3 regions of the Streptomyces sp. NPDC048337 genome follow, and region 2 is predicted to be linked to each of the others. Evidence: riboswitches for the same ligand, from Rfam matches in the RefSeq annotation. Region 2 holds a riboswitch; each other region holds the start of a gene.
The links. A riboswitch is a leader RNA that binds a small molecule or an ion and turns the genes downstream of it on or off. The one in region 2 is predicted to bind cobalamin.
Positions count from the first base shown of each region.

Region 1: it holds a riboswitch for cobalamin, as region 2 does, so the genes downstream of both, metE (5-methyltetrahydropteroyltriglutamate--homocysteine S-methyltransferase) here and ACGFYU_RS25870 (ribonucleoside-diphosphate reductase subunit alpha) in region 2, are expected to answer to the same signal.
Region 3: it holds a riboswitch for cobalamin, as region 2 does, so the genes downstream of both, ACGFYU_RS24455 (energy-coupling factor ABC transporter permease) here and ACGFYU_RS25870 (ribonucleoside-diphosphate reductase subunit alpha) in region 2, are expected to answer to the same signal.

Region 1 covers NZ_JBICYR010000005.1:165,597-170,366, reverse strand. The annotation lists partial or broken gene metE (5-methyltetrahydropteroyltriglutamate--homocysteine S-methyltransferase) at 347-2,663, opposite strand; cobalamin riboswitch at 2,855-3,009, opposite strand; partial or broken gene ACGFYU_RS10850 (3-hydroxybutyryl-CoA dehydrogenase) at 3,091-3,956, opposite strand; gene aceB (malate synthase A) at 3,953-4,770, opposite strand, start outside.
Region 2 covers NZ_JBICYR010000018.1:4,060-8,829, forward strand. The annotation lists gene ACGFYU_RS25850 (carbon starvation CstA family protein) at 1-784, shown strand, start outside; gene ACGFYU_RS25855 (CstA-like transporter-associated (seleno)protein) at 784-978, shown strand; gene ACGFYU_RS25860 (Uma2 family endonuclease) at 1,033-1,617, opposite strand; gene ACGFYU_RS25865 (GNAT family N-acetyltransferase) at 1,696-2,196, shown strand; cobalamin riboswitch at 2,241-2,372, shown strand; gene ACGFYU_RS25870 (ribonucleoside-diphosphate reductase subunit alpha) at 2,513-4,770, shown strand, end outside.
Region 3 covers NZ_JBICYR010000016.1:87,523-92,292, forward strand. The annotation lists gene ACGFYU_RS24440 (hypothetical protein) at 1-10, opposite strand, end outside; gene ACGFYU_RS24445 (hypothetical protein) at 219-743, shown strand; gene ACGFYU_RS24450 (flavodoxin family protein) at 740-1,453, opposite strand; cobalamin riboswitch at 1,518-1,741, shown strand; gene ACGFYU_RS24455 (energy-coupling factor ABC transporter permease) at 1,771-2,451, shown strand; gene ACGFYU_RS24460 (energy-coupling factor ABC transporter substrate-binding protein) at 2,448-2,786, shown strand; gene cbiQ (cobalt ECF transporter T component CbiQ) at 2,789-3,538, shown strand; gene ACGFYU_RS24470 (ATP-binding cassette domain-containing protein) at 3,535-4,356, shown strand; gene ACGFYU_RS24475 (PadR family transcriptional regulator) at 4,397-4,770, shown strand, end outside.

The DNA.
Region 1 (4,770 bases), on a different contig from region 2:
GTGTCAGTCCCTCCCGTGTCGTTCTGCCCGGGTCAGCCGAGCAGTGCCATGGGCCGCCGCGCGGCCGGGAATCCGTAACCGCCCTGGCCGGGGGCTGGGCATGGCCGATGCCCGAGGCGCGGCGTGGAGGCCGGTGCCCGCTCGGGAGCCGGCCGTGCGTCCCTCCTGGATCGCAGGCCCCGTGTGGCGCACAGGACGCACACACGGGGCCGGGAACCGATCGGCTTCGGTGCCGCGGACGTGCTCCCGCCCGCCGGCGGCTCCCGGACCCCGCCGGTCCCGCGCGGAGCGGTGGCCCGGCCGGCGGGCGTACACCGAGGGCTCGGCCGCCTCCGCGGGGGCCGGTTCAGCCGGAGGTCAGCTCCGACCGGACCGTGTGGGCCGCGGCGACCAGGTGCTCCAGGGAGGCCCGGGTCTCGGGCCAGCCGCGGGTCTTCAGGCCGCAGTCGGGATTGACCCACAGCCGCTCGGCCGGGATCGCCTCAAGCCCCTTGCGCAGCAGGGCCGCCGCCTCGTCGGCCGAGGGGACGCGCGGCGAGTGGATGTCCCATACGCCGGGGCCGACCTCGCGCGGGTAGCCCGCGCCCGCGAGTTCGTCCGCCACCTGCATGTGGGAGCGGGCGGCCTCCAGGCTGATGACGTCGGCGTCGAGGTCGTCGATGGCCCGCAGGATGTCGCCGAACTCGGCGTAGCACATGTGGGTGTGGATCTGGGTCTCCGGCCGGACCCCGCTCGTGGTGAGCCGGAACGACTCGGTGGCCCAGGCCAGGTACTCCGTGTGCCCGTCGGCCCGCAGCGGCAGCGTCTCGCGCAGGGCGGGCTCGTCCACCTGGATCACCGAAGTCCCCGCCGCTTCCAGGTCGTTCACCTCGTCCCGCAGGGCCAGCGCGATCTGGCGCGCGGTGTCGCCGAGCGGCTGGTCGTCGCGTACGAAGGACCAGGCGAGCATGGTGACCGGGCCGGTCAGCATCCCCTTGACGGGACGGCCCGTCTGCGCCTGGGCGTACGAGGTCCAGCGGACGGTCATCGGGTCGGGCCGGGAGATGTCGCCGGCGAGGACCGGCGGGCGGACGTAGCGCGTCCCGTACGACTGGACCCAGCCGTGCTGGGTCGCCAGGTAGCCGGTGAGCTGCTCGGCGAAGTACTGGACCATGTCGTTGCGTTCGGGCTCCCCGTGCACGAGGACGTCGATGCCGGCCTTCTCCTGGAAGGCGAGGACCTCGCGGATCTCAGCCTTGATGCGCTCCTCGTAGCCGTCCCTGTCGATGCGGCCGGCGCGCAGGTCGGCGCGGGCGGTGCGCAGGTCCGGGGTCTGCGGGAAGGAGCCGATCGTGGTGGTGGGCAGCGGAGGCAGGCGCAGATGGGCCCGCTGGGCGGTGGCCCGGTCGGCGTAGGGCTGCGGACGGCGGGCATCGGCCGCGGTGGTCGCGTCGGCGCGGGCCCGTACGGCGGGATCGCGGGTGATCGCCGAGCTGGCGCGGGAGGCCAGGTCGGCCCGGTTGGCGGCGAGTTCGGCCGCGATGGCGTCGGTGCCCTGGGCCAGGCCGCGGGCCAGCGTGGTGATCTCGGCGGTCTTCTGCCGGGCGAAGGCCAGCCAGCGGCGGACCTGCGGGTCGATGTCGCGTTCGGCGGCGGCGTCCAGTGGGACGTGCAGCAGGGAGCAGGACGCGGCCACGTCGACCCGGTCGGCGAGGCCCAGCAGCGTGCCCAGCGTGGCGAGGGACTTCGCGTAATCGTTGATCCAGATGTTGCGGCCGTTGACCACGCCCGCGACCAGGCGCTTGCCGGGCAGGCCGCCCGCGGCTGCGAGATCGGCGAGGTTGCCGGCGGCCCGCTCGGTGAAGTCCAGGGCCAGGCCCTCGACGGGCGCCTTGGCGAGCACCGGCAGGGCCTCGCCCAGCCGGTCGAAGTAGGAGGCGACCAGCAGCTTGGGCCGGTCGGTGAGCGCGCCGAGCTCGCGGTAGGCGCGGGCCGCGGCGCCCAGGTCGGCCGGGGTCCGGTCCTGGACGAGGGCGGGCTCGTCCAGTTGCACCCACTCGGCGCCGGCGGCCCGCAGGTCGGAGAGGACCCGCGCGTAGACGGGCAGCAGCCGGTCGAGCAGGGTCAGCGGCTGGAAGCCGGGGGCGACGCCCGGGGCCGGCTTGGCCAGCAGCAGGTAGGTGATCGGGCCGACGAGCACGGGCCGGGCGGTCAGCCCGAGGGCCAGGGCCTCGCGCAGCTCCGCGACCTGCTTGGCGGAGTCGGCGGTGAAGGCGGTGTCGGGGCCGAGTTCGGGGACCAGATAGTGGTAGTTGGTGTCGAACCACTTGGTCATCTCCAGCGGAGCCACGTCCTGGGTGCCGCGGGCCATCGCGAAGTAGCCGTCGAGGGCGTCGGAGGCGAGCGCCGCCCGGTGTCGGGCGGGGACGGCGCCGACCATCACGCTGGTGTCCAGTACGTGGTCGTAGTACGAGAAGTCGCCGGTCGGCACCTCCGTGATGCCGGCCTCGGCGAGCTGGCGCCAGTTCGAGCGGCGCAGGTCCGGCGGTGCGGTGGAGGGCCTCGGCGGTGACGCGGCCCTTCCAGTAGCCCTCGACGGCCTTCTTCAGTTCGCGGTTCTGCCCCTGCCGCGGGTAGCCGTACACGGTGGGCTGTACTGCCGCGGCTGCGGACTTGTCTGTCACGGAACTCTCCTTCGCGAGCGTGTCTCCATGGACCCGGTGAGGGCCGAGGGCGCGAAGGGGTGCCGGAACGGGCGGACCGCCGGATCGCGTACGCCTGGGTACGCGACGGGAGATCCGCCCGATGTGCACGCCGACCCGCCCACGAGGTCACCGGGAAACCGTGCGCGGTCGTTCGCGCACGGGCAACGGGCAGGTCTTCGGACTCGCGGGCACACCGACCTCTTCACGAGGCGGCACCTACTGGCCGTCGCTTCCCAGGACCGGTTCCGGTCCCAGTGCGTATGACGGCGGTCGTTCCCACTCACCGCTGCGGGGCAGTCCCGGATTCCCACCGGGTTCCCTCTTACGACGCGTCCCGCCATGGGGGTCCCCCCAAGCCGTTCAGGCCATGGGGGAGGACGGGGGCGAACCAGCTGCGTTCGCAAGCCTACCCGGTGTAGGTGTGGAATCCACGACCCGATTTCCGGCCCAACAATCCCGCCTGCACCATCCGTTGGAGCAGCGGCGGCGGGGCGTACAGCGGCTCCTTGAACTCCTCGTACATCGAGTCGGCGATGGCGGCGACGGTGTCCAGACCGATCAGGTCGGCGAGTTTGAGCGGGCCCATGGGGTGGGCGCAGCCCAGTTCCATGCCCGCGTCGATGTCGGCGGGCGTGGCGTATCCGGATTCGGCCATGCGCACGGCCGAGAGCAGATAGGGGACGAGGAGGCTGTTTACGACGAAGCCGGCCCGGTCCGTGGAGTGGATGGCGTTCTTGCCCAGAGTGTCGCGGGCGAAGGACTCCACCGTGCGCACGGTCTCCGTGGAGGTGTGCAGGGAGGAGACGATCTCCACCAGGGGCAGGACGGGAACGGGGTTGAAGAAGTGCAGGCCCACGACCCGGTCGGCGCGCCCCGTGGCCATGCCCAGGCGCATGATCGGGATGGCGGAGGTGTTGGACGCGAGGACGGCCTCCGGGTCTTCGACGATCTTGTCGAGCGCGGTGAACAGCTCCGTCTTGACCTCGGCGCCCTCGGTGACGGCCTCGATGACGAGACGGCGGTCCGCGAGCTCGTCGAGGTCGGCCGTGAAGACGAGGCGGGCGAGGGCGTGCTCGGCGGAGAGACGGTCGAGTTTCCCGCGCTGGACAGCCCGTTCCAGGGAGACCGCGACGCGTTCGCGGCCGCCCGGGCGGCGGTGGCGTCGGCCTCGCAGACGAGGGTGTCGAGCCCGGCGAGGGCGCACACCTCGGCGATGCCGGCGCCCATCAGGCCGCCACCGACGACTCCGACCCGGCTGAGGGGGCTGGTCATGAGCGTGCCTCCGTACGGCGGACGAGGTGGCGGGCGTAGGCCCCGGGGGTGAAGAAGGGCGGCAGGGTGGGACCGAGGGCGGTCTCCTCCAGGATCCGGCGGGCCGCGGCCACCTCGGCGCCGGGCTGTTCCGCGGCGAGCGCCGCGCACTCGGAGTCGAGCAGGCCGAGGACCTCCTCGCGGGTGACGGCGCGATGGCGCAGCCACTGCCAGAGCTGCACCCGGGCGATCTCGGCGGTGGCCGCGTCCTCCATCAGCCCGTACAGGGCGACCGCTCCGCGCCCGCGCAGCCAGGCGTCGAAGTACCGCAGCGCGACGGCGACGTTGGCGCGCACGCCGTCCGGGGTCGGCGAGCCGCCGACCCGGCGCACCGAGAGCAGGTCGCAGGCCCGGACGGCGACGTCGCCGCGGGTGCGGTCCAGCTGGTGCGGCCGGTCGCCGAGGACCGCGTCGAAGGCGTCCCGGCAGACCGGGACCAGGCCCGGGTGGGCCACCCAGGAGCCGTCGAAGCCGTCCTCGGCCTCCCGCTCCTTGTCCAGCCGGACCCTGGCCAGCGCGGCCTCGTGGGCGGCCGGGTCCTTGCCGGGGACGTGGGCGGCCATGCCGCCGATGGCGTGGGCGCCGCGCTTGTGGCAGGTGCGGACGAGGAGTTCGGTGTACGCCCGCATGAACGGGGCGGTCATGGTGACCCGGTCCCGGTCGGGGAGGAGGAAGTCGGTGCGGTGCGCGAAGGTCTTGATCAGGCTGAAGAGGTAGTCCCAGCGGCCCGCGTTCAGACCCGAACTGTGCTCGCGCAGCTCGTAGAGGATCTCCT
Region 2 (4,770 bases):
CGGCGCCGGCATGAAGGCCTTCTGGTACCACTTCGCCATCATGTTCGAGGCGCTGTTCATCCTGACGACGGTCGACGCGGGCACCCGCGTCGGGCGGTTCATGCTCCAGGACACCCTCGGCAACGTGCACAAGTCCTTCAAGAACGTCAGCTGGAAGCCGGGCGTCTGGCTGGCGAGCGCCATCGTCGTCGGCGGCTGGGGCTACTTCCTGTGGGTCGGCATCAAGGACCCGCTGGGCGGCATCAACCAGCTCTTCCCGCTGTTCGGCATCGCGAACCAGCTGCTCGCGGCCGTGGCCCTGGCCGTCTGCACCACGCTGCTGGTCAAGTCCGGCCGGCTGAAGTGGGCCTGGGTGACGGGCGTTCCGCTGGCGTGGGACGTGGCCGTCACGCTCACCGCGAGCTACCAGAAGATCTTCTCGGAGGACGTGAAGGTCGGCTTCTTCGCCCAGCGCGACAAGTACCAGAGCGGGATCGACGCGGGGAAGGTGCTGCCGCCCGCGAAGAACATGGACGACATGCACACCGTGGTCACCAACGCCACGGTGGACGGCGCGCTGTCCGCGCTGTTCGCGCTCCTGATCATCATCGTGCTGGCGGACGCGGCCCGGACCTGCTTCAAGGCCATCAGCAGCCCCGAGTCCGTGAAGCTCTCCGAGGTCCCGTGGACCGAGTCGAAGATCATCGCCCCGGCCGGGCTGATCCCGACCGCCGAGGAGCGGGCGGAGCTCGCCACGGCGGGCCTCGACTCGGGCGGCGGGCGCCCGAAGGAGCCGGTGGCCTGATGAGCGTGCGCAGCGCGCTGGCGCGGGCCCGGTACTACGTACGGGAGTTCTCGGGCGAGGCGGCGTACGACCGCTACGTCGCCCACGCCCGCTCCCACGACCCGGCCGCCGAGGTCCTGACCCGGCGCGCCTTCGAACGGGCCCGCACGGACTCGCGCGAGGCGGACCCCCGCGAGGGCTTCCGCTGCTGCTGAACACGTACGAAGGGCCCCGCCGTTCCCCGGCGGGGCCCTTCGGCGCGTGCGGGGTCAGCGCACCCAGTCCTTGAGGCGCTCGGTCTGGAGGGTGATGCCGACGGGGTCGGGAAGCTTGACCTCCCTGCCGAAGGGAACGGTGCGCACGGTCTCGTAGCGGCCGCCGTCCGGGTCGCTGTGGACGAGCACCTGGCACTTGAGCCGGTCGATGAGCAGGTAGACGGGGATGCCGGTCTCCGCATAAGCGCGCGGCTTCTCGACCCGGTCACGCTGCTCGGTGTCGGAGTCCCACGAGGTCACCTCGACGGCCATCAGGATCGGGCCCGGTTCCGCCCAGTCACCCTGCCCGACGAACGCGTCCTCGTGCGCCAGAACCCCGTCCGGAATCGCGCGGCCCTCCCGGTACTGTTCCGCCTTGATCCCCTGCCCTTGGTGCAGCCAGAAGTCCGGGTGGTGCTGCATACAGATCCGGGACAGCCACACGATGATCCGCCCGTGGTCCCCGTCTGGCATGGCCTTGCTCCTCAGCACCCCACCGATGAATTCCAGTCGCAGCCCCTCTTCCTCGCGGGCGGCTATGCGGGCCAGGTGCTCGAAGGACTCGGTCGACAGGTGGGGACGTTCGGTCATGACGCTCATGCCTCGCTCGCCTTCCTCGACGGTGCTGTCTCCGACGATAGCGCCGGGCACCGACAGGCGTCCGGCACACTCGACCGCATGGACATCGTGATCAGGGAAGCGCTGCCGGAGGAATACGAGGAGCTCGGGGAGATCACCGCGCGGGCCTACCTCGGGGACGGGCTGCTCACCTACGGCGAGGAGGACCCGTACCTCGCCCGGCTGCGGGACGTGGCCGGGCGGGCCGCCCACAGCGAGATACTCGTCGCCGCGCGCAGCGACGGCCGGCTGCTCGGCGGTGTGGCCTTCGCCCCGCCAGGCAGCGCGTACTGCGACATCGCCGGGGAGGGAGAGGCGGAGTTCCGGATGCTGGCCGTCGCCCGGGAGGGCCGCGGGCAGGGGGCCGGCGAGGCGCTCGTGCGGGCCTGCATCGACCGCGCCCGGGCCCTCGACGGCGTACGGCACCTCGTGCTGTCCACGTCGGACGACATGCCGGCCGCCCACCGGATCTACGAACGCCTCGGCTTCGTACGGACCCCCGCGCGGGACTGGGAGCCCTTCCCCGGCCTCACTCTGCTTACGTACGGTCTCGAACTGTAGCCGCGGCGACACAACATCTAGGGGGTCACACACGAGGCGGCCCCCACATGTATGCTCATGCTCGCTGTCGCCGCAGGGGAATCCGGTGTGAATCCGGAACTGTCCCGCAACGGTATGAAGTACACCCATCGGTGTACTCGCAAGTCCGAAGACCTGCCGACGGTGCGCCCGGCTCGACCGAACCGGGTGCCGATACGTCCGGGCCTCGCGGTTGGGCCGGTGGACGCCATGCGGTGTACGCGTACCTGCCACGCCCGCATGCGCCTCCCCGTGCCCTGCCCACCGACGCCGGGCCGAGCGAGGGAGAGCTCCCGCCGTGACCATCGCGCCTTCCGCACCGCGCGCCGAGTCCACTTCTGGCGACAACACCGAGGGCCCGGGGGCCACGCTGCTGCGTACCCTCACCGAGCTGACGGCCGACCTCCCCGACACCGACCCCGGCCGGGTGGCCGCCGCCGCGCTGCGCGGCCGCAGCTCCGCCGCCGACGAGGCCGAACTGCGCGGGCTGGCCACCGAGTCCGCCGCCGGCCTGATCTCCGAGGACCCGGCGTACTCCAAGCTCGCCGCCCGGCTGCTGACGCTGGCCGTGGCCGACGAGGCCGCGGGCCAGGGTGCCACCTCCTTCTCCACCTCCGTCGAGGTCGGCCACCGCGAGGGCCTCATCGCCGACCGCACGGCCGAGTTCGTACGGATCCACGCGAGCCGCCTCGACGCGCTGGTGGAGCACACCCTCGCCGAGGGCGCCGACGACCGCTTCGGCTTCTTCGGCCTGCGCACCCTGCACAGCCGCTACCTGCTGCGCCACCCGATCACCCGCCAGGTCATCGAGACCCCGCAGTACTTCATGCTGCGCGTGGCCTGCGGCCTCGCGGAGGACGAGAGCGTGCGCGCCGTCGAGGAAGTCGCCTCCCTCTACCGGCTGATGAGCCGCCTCGACTACCTGCCGTCCTCCCCCACGCTCTTCAACTCCGGCACCCGGCACCCGCAGATGTCCTCCTGCTACCTGCTGGACTCCCCGCTGGACGAGCTCGACTCGATCTACGACCGCTACCACCAGGTCGCCCGCCTCTCCAAGCACGCCGGCGGCATCGGCCTCTCGTACTCCCGCATCCGCGCCCGCGGTTCGCTGATCCGCGGTACGAACGGCCACTCCAACGGCATCGTGCCGTTCCTGAAGACCCTCGACGCCTCCGTCGCCGCCGTGAACCAGGGCGGCCGCCGCAAGGGCGCCGCCGCCGTCTACCTGGAGACCTGGCACGCGGACATCGAGGAGTTCCTGGAGCTCCGCGACAACACCGGCGAGGACCAGCGCCGCACGCACAACCTGAACCTCGCCCACTGGATCCCGGACGAGTTCATGCGCCGCGTGAACGCCGACGCCGACTGGTCGCTGTTCTCCCCGGCCGACGTCCCCGAGCTGGTCGACCTGTACGGCGCGGACTTCGACGCCGCCTACGTCAAGGCCGAGGCGGCCGGGCTCGCGAAGAAGACCATGCCGGCCCGCGACCTGTACGGCCGCATGATGCGCACCCTCGCGCAGACCGGCCAGGGCTGGATGACCTTCAAGGACGCCTCCAACCGGACCGCGAACCAGACCGCGCTGCCCGGCACGGTGGTCCACTCCTCCAACCTCTGCACCGAGATCATCGAGGTCACCAACGACGGCGAGACCGCCGTCTGCAACCTCGGCTCGGTCAACCTGGGCGCCTTCGTGGCCGACGGGGAGCTGGACTGGGAGCGCCTGGACGAGACCGTCCGCACGGCGGTCACCTTCCTCGACCGCGTCGTGGACATCAACTTCTACCCGACCGAGCAGGCCGGCCGCTCCAACGCCAAGTGGCGTCCGGTGGGCCTGGGCGCGATGGGCCTCCAGGACGTCTTCTTCAAGCTGCGGCTCCCCTTCGACTCCCCCGAGGCGAAGGCCCTGTCGACGAAGATCTCCGAGCGGATCATGCTGGCCGCGTACGAGGCCTCCTGCGACCTCGCCGAGCGCGGCGGCCCGCTCCCGGCCTGGGCCGAGACCCGCACCGCCCAGGGCGTACTGCACCCCGACCACTACGACGTGACCCTGCACTGGCCCGAGCGTTGGGACGCCCTGCGCGCCCGCATCGCCGAGACCGGCATGCGCAACTCCCTGCTCCTCGCCATCGCCCCGACCGCGACGATCGCCTCGATCGCGGGCGTGTACGAGTGCATCGAGCCGCAGGTCTCCAACCTCTTCAAGCGCGAGACGCTGAGCGGTGAGTTCCTCCAGGTCAACGGCTACCTGGTGGAGGAGCTGAAGCAGCTCGGCGTGTGGGACGCGCAGACCCGCGAGGCGCTGCGCGACTCCTCCGGCTCGGTGCAGGGCTTCGGCTGGATCCCGGCCGAGGTGCGCGAGCTGTACCGCACGGCGTGGGAGATCCCGCAGCGCGGCCTGATCGACATGGCGGCGGCCCGTACGCCGTTCCTGGACCAGAGCCAGTCCCTCAACCTCTTCATGGAGACGCCGACCATCGGGAAGCTCAGCTCGATGTACGCGTACGCCTGGAAGCAGGGCCTGAAGACCACGTACTACCTGCGCTCGCGCCCGGC
Region 3 (4,770 bases), on a different contig from region 2:
CGAAAGTCACGCCGGTTTCCTTCCTGGGTGCGGGACGCGTCGACACAGTCAACTGCCAACGGGGCCTTCGCACATGGGGTTGCGCACACCTGCCCGGCACTCGCCCCGGGTCGGCGGCGCCGCGATACCGGGGGCCGGGGGGTGCAACCGACGAGGGGTGCCCGATATCTCTATAATTGACCCATTTGTCCCCGCCTCTTCAGAATCGAGGGGACGTCATGATCCATCCGCGCCTGCACCGGCTCACCGCCGTGACCTCCGGGGTGCTGCTCGCCGCCGGGCTCTCCCTCGTAGCTCCGGCCTCGGCCACGACGGCCGCCGCCGGTCGCGCACCGGCCCAGACCCAGACGCCGCTCGTCGTCAATGCCCGCTGGGGCGGGCACCCCACCTACGACCGGCTCGTCATCGACCTCAAGGGGGGCCTCCCCTCGGTCACCGTCACTCCCGTCTCCCACCTGGTCTACGACGGGTCCGGCAAGCCCGTCCCGCTGGCCGGGAAGTTCTTCCTGCAGATCCGGCTGAACCCCGCCGCCGCGCACGACGACGCGGGGCACAGCGTCTACAAGGGGCCCAAGCTCCAGAAGATCTTCCTCCCCCAGCTCAAGGGCCTCGCCCTGACCGGCGACTTCGAGGGGTACGTCACCTTCGGCGCCGCCTTCGCCACGAATCCGTACTACCGCACCTTCACGCTGCACTCGCCCGACCGGTTCGTCGTGGACTTCGCGCACACCAACCGGTGCTAGCGGTGCTCGGGATTGGGGAAGTCGAAACGGCAGCCGGCGTCCCACAGTGAGCGCTGGTTGCCGTGCGCCGGAATCCCGCCCGCCCGCTTGAGGAGGGCGGCCAGGTGCATCAGGTTCCAGGACATGAAGGTGGTGTTCCGGTTGGTGAAGTCGTTCTCGGGGCCGCCCGAGCCCGGGTCGAGGTAGGAGGGCCCGGGTCCGGCCTCGCCGATCCAGCCCGCGTCGGCCTGCGGCGGGATCGCGTAGCCGAGGTGCTGGAGGCTGTAGAGGATGTTCATGGCGCAGTGTTTGACGCCGTCCTCGTTGCCGGTGATCAGCGCACCGCCGACGCGTCCGTAATAGGCGTACTGGCCCTGCTCGTTCAGGAGCGAGGAGCAGGCGTAGAGCCGCTCGATGACCTGCTTCATCACCGAGCTGTTGTCGCCCAGCCAGATCGGGCCGCACAGCACGAGGATGTCGGCGTCCATGATCTGGCTGTAGAGCACCGGCCACTGGTCGCTCTCCCAGCCGTGGTCGGTCATGTCCGGCCAGACGCCCGTCGCGATGTCGTGGTCGACGGCCCGGATGAGCGAGGTCCGGACGCCGGCCGACTCCATGACGGCGCGGCTCTTGTCGATCAGGCCCTCGGTGTTGCTGGTCTCGGGCGAGCGCTTGAGCGTGCAGTTCACGTAGACGGCGGTCAGGTCCGGGTACGAGTAGTCGGCTGCCACCCCTTCACACTGGGCGGATCGGGCCGGCGCCGCCACCGGAGCGCACCCATCCGGGACATCCGGGATAGGGTCAGTGGGCCTTGGTGTTCGGGAAACCGGTGGGAAACCGGTGCGGCCCTCGCCACTGTGATCGGGAAGTCCGGCTCCACTCTCCCCCAGACTCCGTCCGGGAGGTGCCCCCAGCGGGAAGCCACTGGGCCCGCGCGGGAGACCGCACGGCCCGGGAAGGCGGAGCCCGGGCATCAGTACCCGTGAGCCAGGAGACCGGCCGGGGCGCGCTGTCCATCCACGAGGTGCTGGAGAGGTCTTCCCCACACATGCACATAGCCGAGGGCTTCCTGCCCCCCTTGCACGCGGTCGCCTGGGGCGCCGCGTCCGCCCCCTTCGTCGTACACGGTGTCCGCGCCCTGAGCCGCGAGGTGAAGGCCAATCCGGAGAGCACCCTGCTGCTCGGGGCGTCCGGAGCGTTCACCTTCGTCCTGTCCGCGCTGAAGATCCCCTCCGTGACGGGCAGTTGCTCGCACCCGACCGGCACCGGGCTCGGGGCCATCCTCTTCCGGCCACCGATCATGGCCGTGCTCGGCACGATCACCCTGCTCTTCCAGGCGCTGCTGCTGGCGCACGGCGGGCTGACCACCCTCGGCGCCAACGTCTTCTCCATGGCGATCGCCGGGCCGTGGGCGGGGTACGGCGTCTACCGGCTGCTGCGCGGCCTCGACGTGCCGCTGATGGTGACCGTGTTCTTCGGCGCCTTCTTCGCCGACCTGGTCACCTACTGCGTGACCTCGGTGCAGCTGGCGCTCGCCTTCCCGGACCCGGTGACGGGCTTCCTCGGCGCGCTCGGGAAGTTCGGCGGGATCTTCGCGGTCACCCAGCTCCCGCTCGCGGTGAGCGAGGGCCTGCTGACCGTGCTCGTGATGCGGCTGCTGATGCGGTCCAGCCGGTCGGACCTGGTCCGCCTCGGCGTCGCGAAGCTGAAGGAGGCGACGGCCCGATGAGCCGGAACGCGAAGATCAACACCCTGCTGCTGTTCCTGGTGGCGGCGCTGGCCGTACTCCCGCTCGCGCTGGGGCTCGGCGACGACAAGGAGGAGCCGTTCGCGGGCGCCGACGCGCAGGCGGAGGCGGCCATCACCGAGCTGAAGCCGGACTACGAGCCGTGGTTCTCGCCGCTGTACGAACCCCCGTCCGGGGAGATCGAGTCGGCGCTGTTCGCCCTCCAGGCGGCCCTGGGCGCGGGCGTGCTCGCGTACTACTTCGGCGTCCGCAAGGGCCGCCGCCAGGGGGCGGCGGCAGCGGAGGCCGCCTCGTCCGCGCCCGCCCCGGAGGCGTAGGGGTGCTGCCGATCGACGCGGCCGCGCACGGCAGCCGCTGGCGGCACCGGCACCCGCTGGAGAAGGCCCTGCTGGGGATCGGGCTGACGGTCACGGCGGTGTGCCTGCCGCCGTGGCCCGGCGGGCCGGTGGTCGCCGCCGCCACGCTCGCCGTGCTGCTCGGCCCCGCCGGGGTCACGGGGCGGCAGCTGTGGCGGGCCTTCCGGATCCCGCTCGGCTTCTGCTTCACGGGGGCGCTGCCGCTGCTGTTCGCCGTGGGCGGGCCCGACGGGCTCGTCGCACTGGCCCCCGACGGCCCCCGGCAGGCGGTGGAGCTGCTGCTGCGCACCTCCGCGGCCTCGCTCGGCGTGCTGCTGTTCGCTTTCACCACCCCGGTCTCCGACGTGCTGCCGCGGCTGGTCCGGGCGGGGGTGCCGGCCCCGGTGGTCGACGTGGCCCTGGTCATGTACCGCATCGGGTTCCTGCTGCTGGACTCCCTCGCCCGCGTCCGCCAGGCGCAGGCGGCCCGGCTGGGCACCACCGGCCGGGCGGCGGCGTGGCGTTCGCTGGCCGGGCTCGCGGCGACCTCTTTCGTACGGGCCTTCGACCGCGCGGCTCGGCTCCAGTCGGGCCTGGCCGGGCGCGGCTACGACGGCGCGCTGCGGGTGCTCGTACCGGAGTCCGCGCTGTCCTGGCGGTTCCTGGCCGCGTCGGCGGCGCTTCTGGCGGCCCTGGTGGCCGTGACCCTCGTACTGAAGGAGCTGTACCTGTGAGGCCGTTGGTGGAACTGGTGGGCGCGGGCTACGCGTACGAGGACGGGCCCGCCGTGCTGTCCGGGGTGGACTTCGGGATCGCCGAGGGCCGCGCGCTGGTGCTGCTGGGCCGCAACGGCAGCGGCAAGACCACCCTGATGCGGCTGCTGAGCGGGGGCCTGCGGCCGGGCTCGGGCGCGCTGCACCTCGACGGCGCGGCGGTGGCCCACGACCGGGCCGGCCTGACCCGGCTGCGGACCGCGGTCCAGCTGGTGGTCCAGGACCCGGACGACCAGCTGTTCGCGGCCTCGGTGGAGCAGGACGTGTCCTTCGGGCCGATGAACCTGGGCCTGCCGTTGCCGGAGGTCCACGAGCGCGTCGAGTCGGCCCTGGCCGCGCTGGACATCACGGCGCTGCGGGACCGGCCGACGCACCTGCTCTCCTACGGGCAGCGCAAGCGGGCGGCGATCGCGGGGGCGGTGGCGATGGCTCCGCGGGTGCTGATCCTGGACGAGCCGACGGCGGGGCTGGATCCGGACGGGCAGGAGCGGCTGCTGGACGCCCTCTCGGGCCTGCGTTCGGCGGGCACCACGGTGGTCATGGCCACCCACGACGTGGAGCTGGCGGTCCGCTGGGCCGACGACGCGGCGGTCCTCACCCCGGGCGGGATCCGCACGGGCCCGGCCGAGGTCCTCCTCTCGGACCCGGCCCTCCTGGCCGAGGCGGGCCTCCGCCAGGCCTGGTCCCCGGCGGTGACGGCCTTCCTCCGTACCCACGGCTTCCTCGCCGCCGACGCCCCCGGCCCCCGCCTCCCGGAATCCCTGTCCACGTGGCGCTGACCGTCCCGTCCGCGGGGCCGGACAAACCTAGGATGGCGGCATGTCGCTGCCCCACGCCATCCTCACCGCCCTGCTCGAGAAGCCCTCGTCCGGGCTGGAGCTGACCCGGCGGTTCGACAAGTCGATCGGATACTTCTGGTCCGCGACGCACCAGCAGATCTACCGCGAGCTGGGACGGCTGGAGGAGTCCGGGCTGATCCGGGCGCTGCCCAGCGAGGTGCCCGTGCGCGGGCAGAAGAAGGAGTACGAGGTCCTGCCCGCCGGCGGCGCGGAGCTCGCCCGGTGGGTCGGCGAGAGCCAGGACCCCAAGCCGATGCGCGACCCGCTGCTGCTGCGCATCCGGGCGGCCGGCGTCGTGGGGCCGCAGGGGCTCGGCCCCGAGCTGCGGCGCCACCTGGAGCTGCACCAGCGGCA